DNA from 2 places in the Paenibacillus sp. Dod16 genome. Region 1 is predicted to be linked to the other one. Evidence: riboswitches for the same ligand, from Rfam matches in the RefSeq annotation. Region 1 holds a riboswitch; the other holds the start of a gene.

Region 1 (6,522 bases):
ACTACAATACCAAACGGTTAAAGGCAAAATTAAAAATGAGTCCGGTACAGTACCGAACTCATTTTGAGAAAGCTGCCTAATGAAATAACCGTGTCTAACTTTTGGGGGTCACTTCAATCCGGATCGGCTTTTTCTACAAACGTATGATTTTATTGCAATTGCGGGGAAGCTTCGGATTGCTGTCTGGAAATAATAAACAGTACGACCCAGATCAGCAGGAATCCCAGAAGCTGAGGACCTGTCACGATCTGCTGGAATACGATCCAGTTGATGAGCACGCCCACCATGGGAAAACTCAATTCCGCGAGTGTTGCCACGGAGGCTTTGGTCGTGGTTAATCCTTTATAATAAACCAGCAAGCTCAGGAGACCCGGCAGTAATGCCTGACCGATCAGGTTCAGCGATACCAAGGCAAAGGCCCCGGTATTCCAGGCCGGCATATTCCATGCTGCACCCTCGCTCCACGTGATGACGGTCAGGAGCGGCAGGGCAAGCACGAAGCGCAGCGAGGTTACCGTCTCGTATTTCACTTTGCCTACCATCAGGCGCCCCATGACGGTTGAACCGCCCCACAGCGCTGCTGCGCCTAAAGACAAGAGACTGCCAACTTGAATAAACTCATTCCAATGGCCAATCGGCAAGGTTAAACCGAAAGTCAGTAAATACGTGCCCGCCATCGCGATGATGAGCAGTATGCCGAAATGGCGCGGAAGCTTCTCTTTCAGAAGCAGGCTGGCCAGAATGATGGCAAACAGCGGCTGCAGCTTCTGAAGCAGCAGGACGGCATTCAGATTGCCGCTCGACAGCCCCATCGTGAACAATACGGTAGCCAATGCCGAGCCGCCCCAGGATATAAACAGCAGAGCACCGACATGATTCCAGCCAAGGCCTTTTAGTTCCTCCCGGTTCTTCCACAATACAGGAATTGCAATCAAGGAAATAATGATATGTTCAAGCAAAACGATCTGTGCCGAAGTCAGATTCTTAAGCAGAATGACCCGGAATAAGGGGTCTACGCCCCACAGGGCGGCTCCCAAAACGACGAGCCAGAACCCTCCCTTAAAACGTCGACTTGCCTGTGTGTCGGAACCATAGGGTTTCACCTTGACTCCAGTATTAATATTACTCATCTTGCCCTCTCCTGTCTTGAATACGGAGGTCTTACTAGCAGAAAGCCCCCGTCATCGACATATGTCGACGTAAACGGGGGCTGATCAAATAAGCCTGCGCCCGAATGGAAAATTTCGCATCCACGGCAAACTCATCTTTGATCTTCTCCCATCCGGACTTTACCGTCGGCCTTGGAATTGCACCAAGTCAGTCGCTGCGATCAGATTCACACCAGAACGCAGCGAGTCGCGGGCTGAGTTTCGTTCACGCCGGAACGAAGCATCACCGCCGGTTAGGAATTTCACCTTACCCCGAAGATCCATATTCATGTTTTATTTTTGTAATGCATTCACACTCACTAATTAACCGATAATTCCTATGAGCTTAGTTGATATATTGAAATTATAACATGAATTCTTTCATGTAAATACATCTATTTTCAAAATAAATGAAATTAGACTTGAATACAATGAAAAATCTCACGTTCAACCAATACTTACTGAGAATTATACAGCAAGTATCGATTTGTTACCAGTATGATTTTTTGGTATTTATTCATTTTAGGTGATATCGAATATCTTGTAGCTGGAACGGGTACCGACCGCACCAGCCTGAAGACATAACAGATCGAGAGCGTCCTTGATATTAAGACTCATTCCGCCTGCTTGAGGCAACGACATCGATAGATCTGTTGAACTGGCGGCGGATTCACTCTCGTACTGCTTCGTCTCGCTTAACAGCATTTTGCTCCCATCCGGTTGAACCATATACTGACGCAAATAACCGCTTTCCCTTACGGTTACCAGCTTTCCCTTATTCTCTTCTTCCTCCTTGCTCTTCTGGAGCAGCTGTTCAAATCCGCCTTGGGCTGATTCGGCGCCCATCCGTTTCACCTGACTCCAGTATGTATATGCAGACGCAATGCGCATGAACCCACATCCTTATCCCATCGTTAATCTAACACTTACGGATATTATCGGATACCAGCGCACTTCTCTTTAACCGCTCGCAATTTACATTGTTATAAAAAAAATGTCCTTAAGGTTTCAGTAACCTTAAGGACGGTCTTATAATTCTAATGGATTCCTGCTTCGCTTAGTTCATAAAGTTCAATGCTGCCAAAGTACGTTTCAGAACAAGTGCCGCTTGCGCACGGGTAACCGAATCGAGTGCACCGAAATGACCATGGTTGTCACCCCGCAGGATGCCTTGCTCCGTAAGACTGGCAATATGGGCAGCCGCCCAAGCAGGGATGGATGCCTGATCTTTGAATTCAATACTGGCATTCGCACTCTGGTTCGGCAGGTCTGTCGGATCCACCGCCTCCATGGCCCTGGTGATCATTACGGCCATTTCCGCTCGAGTCATGCTGGCATTGGGCAAGAAGGCACCGCCAGTGCCGCCCTCGATCAAGCCGTAACGCAACGCTGCGCCGATCTCGCCGGCATACGCGGAGGCATCCTGAACATCCTTGAATGCTCCGCTCTCGATGACCGGACTAAGTCCCATCGCGCGGACCAGCATTGCCGTAAACTCTGCTCTCGTGATTACTTTGCCCGGCGCGTACGAGTTAGCGTTAACTCCGTTCACGAGCAGCTTGGAAGCCATGGATTCGATTTCCGCTTTCGCCCAGTGGCCGTTTAGATCGGCAAAGCTTTTCTTATACTGCAGCAGTGCGTAAATGCCGTTTCCGGCATGCTTCACTTCGATGGCCGGTTTACCATTCCACGTCGTCGCTGTGGCCGGTACAAATCGGAAGCTTCCCGCATCTGCGTCAAAAATTACAGCAGTGACCGAATTCGAAGCTGTCCCTGCCGGCAGCGGCAGGATGCGGCTGATGACGCGCTTCCCGAAATCCTTCCGTTCTTGCTCTGCGCCTGGTGCTCCAACCGCTACGCCAAACTGAAGCGCTCCGTTCGCAGCCATCGAGGCACCCATGGAAGCTGCCTTGCTTATCATAGCATCCGTTACCTTGCTGGCTGCCGGAGCCACGGATACCTTCACTTGGATGCTGCCAGAGCCTTGAGCCGGCTTCAGAACCTCATCCAAATGTAGAGCCGTCACTGGAAGACGGAAGGCTCCAAGTGCGGTCTCCAGCACCAGGGTCACATTCGAATTCCGTTCCATGGCGAGCTTCAGACCTGCTGCCGAAAGGGATAACTCGGCTGCACGGTTCAACTCCGGAGCCCGAATAATGAGTTCCTGCTGCCCGTTCGCAGACAATCCGGCAACTGCCTTCTTCCACGCCTCTTCCTTCACCGTAATGCGGTCCACTGCTCCGCCTGCATCAGTTATATTCAGATCCTTGCCTGCCATTACGTTTGGCAATGATGTGTTTCCGCCAGAGGAAGGAGGATTAGGCTGTGATACCGGCGGTGTTACGGAACCGCCTCCCGACCCGCCTGATCCAGATCCAGGAGAAGAGCCGTCGCCCGGATTCGCCGGTTTCTTCTGCTCCGTAATTCTCCCCTCGACCTTAGGCGTAACCTTACCGCCCAGCTTGTTCACATATTCCATAAAAATTTCATAATCCGGGTAACCCAGATCCTCGTTGTATTTTCCTTCGGCAATCGCATCGGCAAAGGATTTATATCCATCCCCGCCCTTGGCTACAAAGCTGTTCGTTGCCATCCGGTACGTCTCGGTCAATACCAGAGGTTTGTAGCTTCCGTCCTTCATGATCTGTACGTCGAACACTTTATCGCCTGCCGGAGCGCTAGGATCCCATTTGAATTTCATCCCGGCGATTTGCGGGAACTTCCCTGGCAGATCCGCCAGTTTGGCACCGCTTATTCCGTTTTCCAATCCGTCTTTCAGCTGCTGTCCCGTGACATCCATGACAAACAGCGTATTCCCGAATGGCATCACTGTTCTCAGCTCGCCCATCGTGATTTCGCCCTCATCGATCGCGGCGCGAATACCTCCACCATTGGTGAGGGCAATATCAGCATTCTTAAGCTCTTTGGCTTTAGCCAGCATGCCATCCGCAATCAGATTGCCGAGATTCGTCTCCTTGGAGCGGACATTCTCGCGTTTGCCATCAAGTACGACGCCTGCAGTACCGATAACCTGCTTCATCAGTTCTTCCAATTCCGCTTTGTAAGGAGCCAGCATATCCTTGGCCTGCGTGTCTTCCTGGACCGTACTGTCTACCGGAATCAGCTTGCCGTCGAGTTCGCCGTCGCCAACGAGAACAACGCCGTTTTTGTCAAACTGCAGGTCTACCCGGCCGAGGAACTTGCCCCATTCATTCGCCTGCACGATGACGGTTGGTGTACCGTGTTGATTGTCCGTCACCACTTCCGGTGCATTGAGCGTTGTATGGGTATGGCCTCCGACAATGAGGTCGATGCCTTCGACGGCCTCGGCCAGCGCCTGATCTTTAGCGTAACCCAGGTGAGACAAGGCGATGATCTTATCAAGCCCGTCCTTCTCCATCGCTTCAACCGTTGCCTGGGCCGAAGTCACCGCATCGCGGAAGACTACGTCTTTCCCTGGGCTGGACGTCTCGGCCGTATCCTCGGTCGTTAGGCCGAATACCCCGATCTTTTGGCCGTCAACCAGCAATGTCACGTATGGATATACCCCGTTATTTGCCGTCGTCTTTGGCTGATCGGTATCGATCACCGCCGGCTTACGAATCAGGTGCGAGATGTTAGCATCCTGACTAAGATCCACATTCGCGCTGACAAGCGGGAATTGCGCCTTGCTCACGAAATCTGCAAGCGTCTTGGTGCCTTGATCGAATTCGTGGTTACCGAACGTCATCGCGTCATAACCCATATAGTTCATGAAGGCCAGATCCGCCAGCCCAAACCATTTGGTGAAATACAGATCGCCGGAGAATACATCCCCTGCATCCAGCAGCAGGCTGTTCCCGCCTTCGCTTCGGACCTCCTGAACCAGCGTAGCTCGTCTGGCCACTTCCGCCAGATGCGCGTGGGTATCGTTGGTATGCATCACCGTTAACTTCCAAGGTTCTCCATCGGCTGAATCATCCGTTACCTTAACCGGCACTACCGCTGATCCGTAGCCATCCTTGCTCAGAACGGTAATCACGGCTTCCCCTGCGGAGACCGGCGTAACCAGGCCGTTCTGGTCTACGGCAGCTACCATTTCGTTGGAGGAACTCCAAGCCAGCTCGGTTGAACCGCCTTGGATCGGCTCCACGCTTGCCTGCAATAGTTCCGGTGCGCCGCCTGGACTCAGCTTCAGCGATGACTTGTCCAGCGTAATTTTGGTTACCTGGAGCTCCAGCAGGGCCACCGTTCCACTGACCTCATTAGCGACCAGCAGCAGCGGCCGTCCTGTCTTGCTGTCCGCGGCCGGAATAAAGTCCAGTCCCTCCGGGCCGGAATCCGACTCTATCCCGCCGTTAAAATTCCGTGTGTTGGTATAGTTCAGAAACGCAGGATCGGATGGATTCGTTACATCATACGTCATAACCCCGCCAATGCGCTCCAGTCCGACAAAAGCCAGCGTTTTCTGTCCGACCTTACCCACGGCAACATATTCCGGTTCAGGTCCTTTCTTGGCGCTGCGGCTGTCCAGATCGGTTTTGTCATTGCTGGCATTGAAATGATTCGGCAAGCGCTCGGCCGTAATCTTCTCAAAATCACTGCCGCTGTCGTACACCTGGGACATGTCGGCTGCATTCCAGATGGAGAATGAACGACCTCCATACAGATATAGTCCTTCAGTACCCATATCGCCGGCAACTTCAACCTTGTCATAGGTGGTTCCCTTGTCAGCCAAAAATTGAGCTGCCTGAGACAACGGATCCAGACTAGGCTTCATTTTGCCAATGTTGCTTTCATTGCTTCGGTCATCCCAGCCGGTAGCATCCCCTTCGTTCGCGGACAGGATATACTGCTGTCCGTTCACGCTATAGGTCGCAATTCCGTCCGGCATATACATGCCGTAAAAAGGAACGTTCTCAAACTTGATTTGTCCATCCTTCAGAAGGTCGAGCTGATTCTCTGGTTGATTGAAATCTTTATACCCGAGCCCTTTGACCGATTGAATACGCTTCGCGGCGATATCGACCACGGCGATTGCATTATTCTCCTGCAAGGCGACATATGCCGTCAGCTCATCCTCGGACAATGAGATGTATTCGGGTTCCAGATCACGAATCGCTTCAGCTTTGGTTCCGGTGCTGCGAATTTGCCCGTCCGCTTCCACAGGTCCGCGAATATGCACCTGATCGTCAATGATCGACGGGTCATCAAATTTCAGATGATTTGCTTCGCCTGATAAGGTGTCGATAATCGTAATGCTTCCTTCCGGATCAGGAGCGGTCTCCGTACGAGGCTCGCCTTCATCCGCCGTCAGGATATAACGGCCATCGGACGTATACTTGACCATGTCCGGCTGGATGCCGGTTTCAAAAGATCCGATCAAACCGCCGTC
Region 2 (6,522 bases), on a different contig from region 1:
CTCCAAAGCATTCATGACCTGACGAATCCGGTCCTTAACCGATATTTCATCCCGCTGAATGCGGGCATACGATGTACGTTTGACTGCTTTGCTTAACGCTTTTTGAAAAGCAGCGATCAAATCCGAAATATGTAATCCCTGCACCGGATTCTCTTCCACTTCCGGCATGTAAGGCGTCAGGTCTTCCGCTTCCTTGGAATAAATCAGACTGCGCTCCCATTCCTTCTCATGCAGGTGGCGTGCGATGCCTTTGTACTTACGGTATTCGATCAGCTTCGCAATGAGCTCTGCTCGGGGATCCATGTCATCCTCTTCATAAAAATCGAACTCGTCCATTTCGATAACCGGAGGCTTCGGAAGCAATAGCTTGCTCTTTATAGACAGCAGCGTTGCAGCCATGACCAGAAATTCGCTCGTAATTTCCAGCTCCAGCTCCTGCATGTTGTGCAAATAGGCCATGTATTGTTCGGTAATCTCGCTGACGGGAATATCCTGGATGTCGATTTCCGCTTTATCAATCAAATGCAGCAGCAGATCGAGCGGTCCTTCAAACGTTTCCAGCTTGTATAATACGGTCACGGTGAATCCTCCCGCCAAAAAAATAAAATGCAGTGCTCCAAAAAAAGAGCACTACATTAAATAAGCACTATTTTAGGCTTTTCGTCAAGTTCGCCATTTCGATGGCTGCCATGGCGGAATCCCAGCCTTTATTGCCAGCCTTCGTTCCCGCACGCTCCACGGCTTGTTCGATATTCTCCGTCGTCACGACACCGAAGATCGTTGGTACACCGGTCTTCAGGTTAATTGCGGATACCCCTTTGGCCACTTCGTTGCATACATAATCATAGTGCGTGGTGGATCCGCGAATGACGGTTCCCAAGGTGATGATGGCATCGTATTTGCCGCTCTCTGCCATTTTTTGGGCAATCAGCGGGATTTCAAACGCACCCGGCACCCAGGCCACATCGATTTCGTTCTCCTGTGCGCCGTGACGCTTCAGTGCGTCCAGTGCGCCGCTCAGCAGCTTGCTGGTGATGAATTCGTTGAATCGACCTACGACGATCCCGTACTTTAGACCCTCGGATACTAATTTACCTTCAAATATTGTTGTCATGATGAATGACTTCCTTTCGGTTTGGAGTTTATATAAGGTCTTAAGGTGATCATAGTCATTGCTTCGCAACAAGTCGCTGCCGGATCAAATCGTTCTTCCGATCGCTGTTAAATCCTGATTTCATGATCTATTTTTTCAAGGTGGAAATCAGGATTTAAAGGCGACCGCTACCGCTTCTCCAGAACTGATTTGCTCCTCTGCTTATTATGCTCAGGCAAATCCGTCTTCTCAAATAAGACCTTTTGTTATATGGTGATTAGTTGGCACTCTCGTTCTGCTCGATATCGCTGAATTTCAGCATATGACCGAGCTTGGCTTGCTTGGTATGCAGGTAGCCCGTGTTATCCTCGTTCTCCGGCATTTGGATCGGAACGCGCTCCACAACCTCAAGACCGTAACCCTCGAGGCCTTTGATTTTGCGCGGATTGTTTGTCAGCAAGCGGATTTTTCTGATCCCCAGATCCTTCAGGATCTGGGCTCCGATGCCGTAATCGCGCAGATCCGCCGCAAAACCGAGCTTCAGGTTCGCGTCCACGGTGTCGAGTCCCTCTTCCTGCAGCTTGTAGGCTTTCAATTTGTTGATTAAGCCGATGCCCCGCCCCTCCTGGCGCATGTAGAGAAGAACGCCTCTGCCTGCTTCATCGATTTGGCGGAGTGCCGCCTCGAACTGGGGACCGCAATCGCAGCGATGGGAGTGAAACACATCTCCTGTCAGACACTCGGAATGCACGCGCACGAGGACAGGCTCATTCCCGTCGATCTCCCCTTTTACCAAGGCAACATGCTCTTTATTGTCCACGTCGTTGGTGTAGGCTACGGCCTGAAACACGCCGAAGTCGGTCGGCATCCGCACAGCTACCTCTCGCTGGACAAGCTTTTCTTTTTCATTGCGGTAATGAATCAGATCCTTGATGCTAATCAGCTTCAGCTCATGCTTCTTCGCAATCTCCACAAGGTCCGGCAGCCGTGCCATTGTGCCGTCTTCCTTGATTACCTCGCAGATGACGCCGGCCGGATAGGAGCCGCTCAATCTGGCAAGATCGACAGCGGCCTCCGTATGTCCTGCCCGGCGCAGGACGCCTCCATCTTTTGCGATCAACGGGAACATATGACCTGGTCTTCGGAAATCGGACGCAGATGCATTCGAATCCAAAATGCCTTTGACGGTGATGGACCGCTCATAGGCCGATATGCCTGTCGTAGTGTCCTTATGATCAATGGAAACCGTAAAGGCCGTTCCATGAAAGTCCGTATTTTGGGTAACCATCGGTTTGAGGTCGAGCTCCTGGGCTCTGGCCTGCGTCATGGGCAAACATACGAGCCCACGGCCTTCGGTGATCATAAAATTAATGACCTCCGGGGTTGCCTTATCTGCTAATGCGATAAAATCACCCTCATTCTCACGGTCTTCATCATCGACGACAATGACGACCTTGCCTTCCTTCAAATCGGTTAACGCCTCTTCGATTGTATGAAATGAAAAGCGCTCATCCATCGCTACTCCTCCTTCTTCCTCATGGAGACTCTATGTGAATCACCAGGCTTAGGCAAATCCGTGTTCCGCAAGATAATCCCTGCTGATCCCCGGTTTTGTTCCGCCTTTGCTGCCGGCCCCTTCTGAGCCGTAATGCAGCAGGTGATCTACATATTTCCCTAAAATGTCGCATTCGATATTAATCGTATCGCCCGCTTTTTTATAAGCCAGCACCGTCTCCGCCAGCGTATGGGGGATGATGGATACCGTAAAGGAGGAATCTGTCGTTTTGACAACGGTCAAGCTGATTCCATCCAGGGTGACGGAGCCTTTCGGAATGATATATTTGAATATGTCCCCATTCGCGGGCGCAATCTCGTATACCACAGCATTCTGATCTGCCTGCACGCTGCGAATGACGCCTACGCCATCCACATGCCCCTGAACGATATGGCCTCCGAATCTGCCTCCGGCCGCCATCGCCCGTTCCAGATTCACCTTTCCGCCTGGCTGCAGTTCCTTAAGATTGGTATTTCTATAGGTTTCCGGCATCACGTCTACCGTAAATATACCTTTGTCAATGGTTGTAGCTGTCAAGCAAACGCCATTAACGGATACGCTGTCCCCCAGCTTTAAATCATCCATAATCCGGCTCGCGGAAATGCTCAGCAGCATGGCTTCGCCCTTCCGTCCGATCCGCCTCATCTCGCCGATCTCCTCAACCAATCCAGTAAACACAGGCTTCCCTCCTTTCTTTCTCCTTATTTCCAGACCGGAATCCCGGTGACGTAAATATTGTCGCCAAGTCTTTCGGTCTCAAGTCCTGTCAGCTGAATCGCTTGATTCATCTGCTCATACCCGCTGAACATGTAATTTCCCGGGGAATCGTATCCACCAATAATCTTAGGGGCGATCAACTGGATGAGCCGATCCACCAGCTTCTGTTCCAGCATTGAGCCATTCAGCGTGCCCCCGCCCTCCAGCAAAATGGAGGCAATCCCCTTTTGCCCCAGTTTCACCAGTGCAGCCTTCAGATCCACACGCGGTCCTGGCCCGCAGGGGATAACCTGAATTCCTTGCTCTTCCAGCACGGACCGGTTCTTCTCATCCGCCTGCTCCGTCGTCAAGACCCATGTCGGCGCCAAACCGTCTGTCACGACATGGCTGTGGAGCGGGATTCGCAAGCTGGAATCCACAATGATCCTAACCGGATGCAAGCCTTCCACGCCAAGTCTTGTCGTCAGGCTTGGATTATCCGCGATTACGGTAGACACGCCTACCATGATGCCCTGGTGACGATGACGCAGCGTATGCACAAGCTCTCTTGATTCCTCATTGGATATCCACTTGCTATCACCGGTTTTCGATGCGATCTTGCCGTCCAGCGTGCTGGCTGTCTTTAACGTTACGAAAGGCTGACCCGTCGTAATGAATTTAATGAAGGTTTCGTTCAAGCGAAGAGCACGTTCCTTAAGGACACCGATCTCAACCCTGATTCCCGCTGCGCGCAGCATTTGGATCCCATTGCCCGCAACAAGAGGATTGGGGTCCTCGCAAGCAACAACCACTCGCTGAACACCTTCGGCAATCAGCCTCTCGCTGCATGGCGGCGTCGTACCGTAGTGACTGCAGGGCTCCAGTGTCACGTACACCGTACTGCCCGCTGCTTTGCTGCCAGCCATATTCAGAGCATGAACTTCAGCGTGCGGTGTTCCGCGCTCCAGATGTGTTCCCACCCCTGCAAGCGCGCCATCCTTAACGACGACACAGCCCACAACCGGATTAATCCCGGTTTGGCCCTGCGCACGTTCAGCCAGGTCCAGCGCAAGTGACATATAGAATTCATCGTTGACGATATCCATGCTAAACATGCCCCTTTCTCAACGTCCACACAAAAAAGCCCTGCCAAAGATTCGGGGAATCCTTAACAGGGCTTGATGGAAGTTAATAATCGACACACTAAATAACCGTTATGATCGCAGGTTTTGCCTATAACAAACGATTCAAATCCGTTACCGACGACATCTAATCATCGCAAGCACAGGTTTGAATTGCATGTGAAAACCTGCACATAACGCATAGCGCGTTGTGTGCACAGACACAAATAGCACTTGTTGCTTATGTGTCTTTCACTCCTTCTCCCATCCAGACTATACTGTCGGTCCCGGATTTTCACCAGGTCCACCGCATACGGTGTGTAACAACACACGCGTATCCGGGTCACGGACTAAGACGCAGCCATCTGCTTTCTAAAGCTCAATCACTGCGTTCATCACCGCCGGTAGGGAATTTCACCCTGCCCCGAAGGATTAAACATATGAAATTGTTTGATCTTATGAAGAATCTTATCACCACCTTTTGAAAATTGCAAGAAAAACAACTAACTTTTTTAAAGCCTATAACTTAATGCCAATATGTGTATTGAATGTAGAAGGAGAATTCTTCCCCAAGGGAGAACAGTTAGATTAGGATAAACACAGGAACTAGATACAGTTGAAAAGGAGCACGCAACGATGAAAACATCGCTGGACATTGTCGTCCGTCCTACGGAGATCGACGTCAACGGACATGTAAACAACGCCAAATACCTGGAATATCTGGAGTGGGGCCGTGAGGAATGGTACGAAGCAGGAAATCTTCAATATGACCTATTGAAACGGCTCGGTGTCCAGACCGTTACCGTCAATATCAATATTAATTACCGCAAGGAGTGCGGCCAGGGCGAACGGCTGACGATCGTGACCGAACCGCAGACTATGGGTCGTACGAGTTATGTGCTGATTCAGACGATATACAACGAACAGGGAGAGCTGTGCGCGGATGCCGCCGTTACCAGTGTGGCGATGGATATACATACTCGAAAAAGCCGGCCTGTTCCGGAGGAGCTCCGCCAATTATTCCCTGACCCTGCCTAACCCCTCCCCGGAATATTAAAAACAGGCTCACCCTTATGAGTGAGCCTGTCCTGACCAGAAGCTAATGGTTACGCTTCGTATACTTCTACTTTTTCCATTTTGTCGCGGCCTTTGAATGCATCCACATACTCCATGCCCTCTACAACTTTACCGAACACCGTATGTTGTCCGTCCAAATGCGGCTGCGGCTCGTAGCATACATAGAACTGGCTTCCGCCCGTGTTGCGGCCGGCATGCGCCATGGCCAAGCTTCCACGCTCATGCTTGTTAGGATTGATCTCGCAGTTGATGGTATAGCCAGGACCGCCGGTTCCCGTTCCCTGTGGGCAGCCGCCTTGAGCAACGAACCCAGGAATTACGCGGTGAAATACAAGACCGTTATAAAAACCGGAGTTCGCCAATTTCTCAAAATTAGCTACCGTATTCGGTGCATCATTCTCGAACAGATCAAGCACTACCTCTTTGCCGTTCTCTAATGTGATCTTCGCTTTTTTAGCCATATGTGTTATCTCCTTCCGTTATTAGAACGCTTTAATCGATTTTTTACAATGCATTCTATAGTTTACTATGAATTGAGCTTCGAAGCAAAAACGATCTTGTCCCCCGTTTACACATCCTATATCAAGTCCAAGGCAAACCAAAGAGCCCTGACCGCAGCCGGAGGCAGTGGCGGGCCCTCTTGGGTTTTAGAGCCGTAAAACAAACTTCAGTTTAATTGGTTACGGTTTCTTTGGTTACACTTGCCGGCACCACATCATGACTGATGATGTCCGCAAGCGACTCACGGCGTACGACCAGCTTGCTCTGTCCGTCCTTCACGAACACGACTGCAGGTTTGCGGATGCGGTTGTAATTGCTAGCCATGGAATAGTTGTATGCGCCTGTGCAGGATACGGCCAGCAAATCGCCTGTTGCTACCTTCGGAAGCTCCAAGTCCCAGATGAGCATGTCTCCGCTCTCACAGCACTTGCCGGCAATGGATACCGTTTCTTCCGGTTTCTCATTCGCCCGGTTCGCCA

Evidence for each region. Region 1 has a riboswitch for FMN ahead of ACPV3A_RS35075 (DMT family transporter). Riboswitches for the same ligand answer to the same signal wherever they lie in the genome.
Region 2: linked by a shared signal. The riboswitch ahead of ribD (bifunctional diaminohydroxyphosphoribosylaminopyrimidine deaminase/5-amino-6-(5-phosphoribosylamino)uracil reductase RibD) and the one ahead of ACPV3A_RS35075 (DMT family transporter) in region 1 are both predicted to bind FMN.

What each region holds. Positions count from the first base shown of each region.
Region 1 is NZ_JBNDYG010000072.1:53,690-60,211, reverse strand. It holds partial or broken gene ACPV3A_RS35080 (IS3 family transposase) at 1-80, shown strand, start outside; gene ACPV3A_RS35075 (DMT family transporter) at 150-1,130, opposite strand; FMN riboswitch at 1,267-1,433, opposite strand; gene ACPV3A_RS35070 (hypothetical protein) at 1,671-2,039, opposite strand; gene ACPV3A_RS35065 (choice-of-anchor I family protein) at 2,206-6,522, opposite strand, start outside.
Region 2 is NZ_JBNDYG010000005.1:198,031-204,552, forward strand. It holds gene ACPV3A_RS05705 (segregation and condensation protein A) at 1-579, opposite strand, end outside; gene ribH (6,7-dimethyl-8-ribityllumazine synthase) at 647-1,114, opposite strand; gene ACPV3A_RS05715 (bifunctional 3,4-dihydroxy-2-butanone-4-phosphate synthase/GTP cyclohydrolase II) at 1,371-2,609, opposite strand; gene ribE (riboflavin synthase) at 2,658-3,326, opposite strand; gene ribD (bifunctional diaminohydroxyphosphoribosylaminopyrimidine deaminase/5-amino-6-(5-phosphoribosylamino)uracil reductase RibD) at 3,350-4,450, opposite strand; FMN riboswitch at 4,718-4,901, opposite strand; gene ACPV3A_RS05730 (acyl-CoA thioesterase) at 5,102-5,503, shown strand; gene ACPV3A_RS05735 (peptidylprolyl isomerase) at 5,572-6,003, opposite strand; gene lysA (diaminopimelate decarboxylase) at 6,215-6,522, opposite strand, start outside.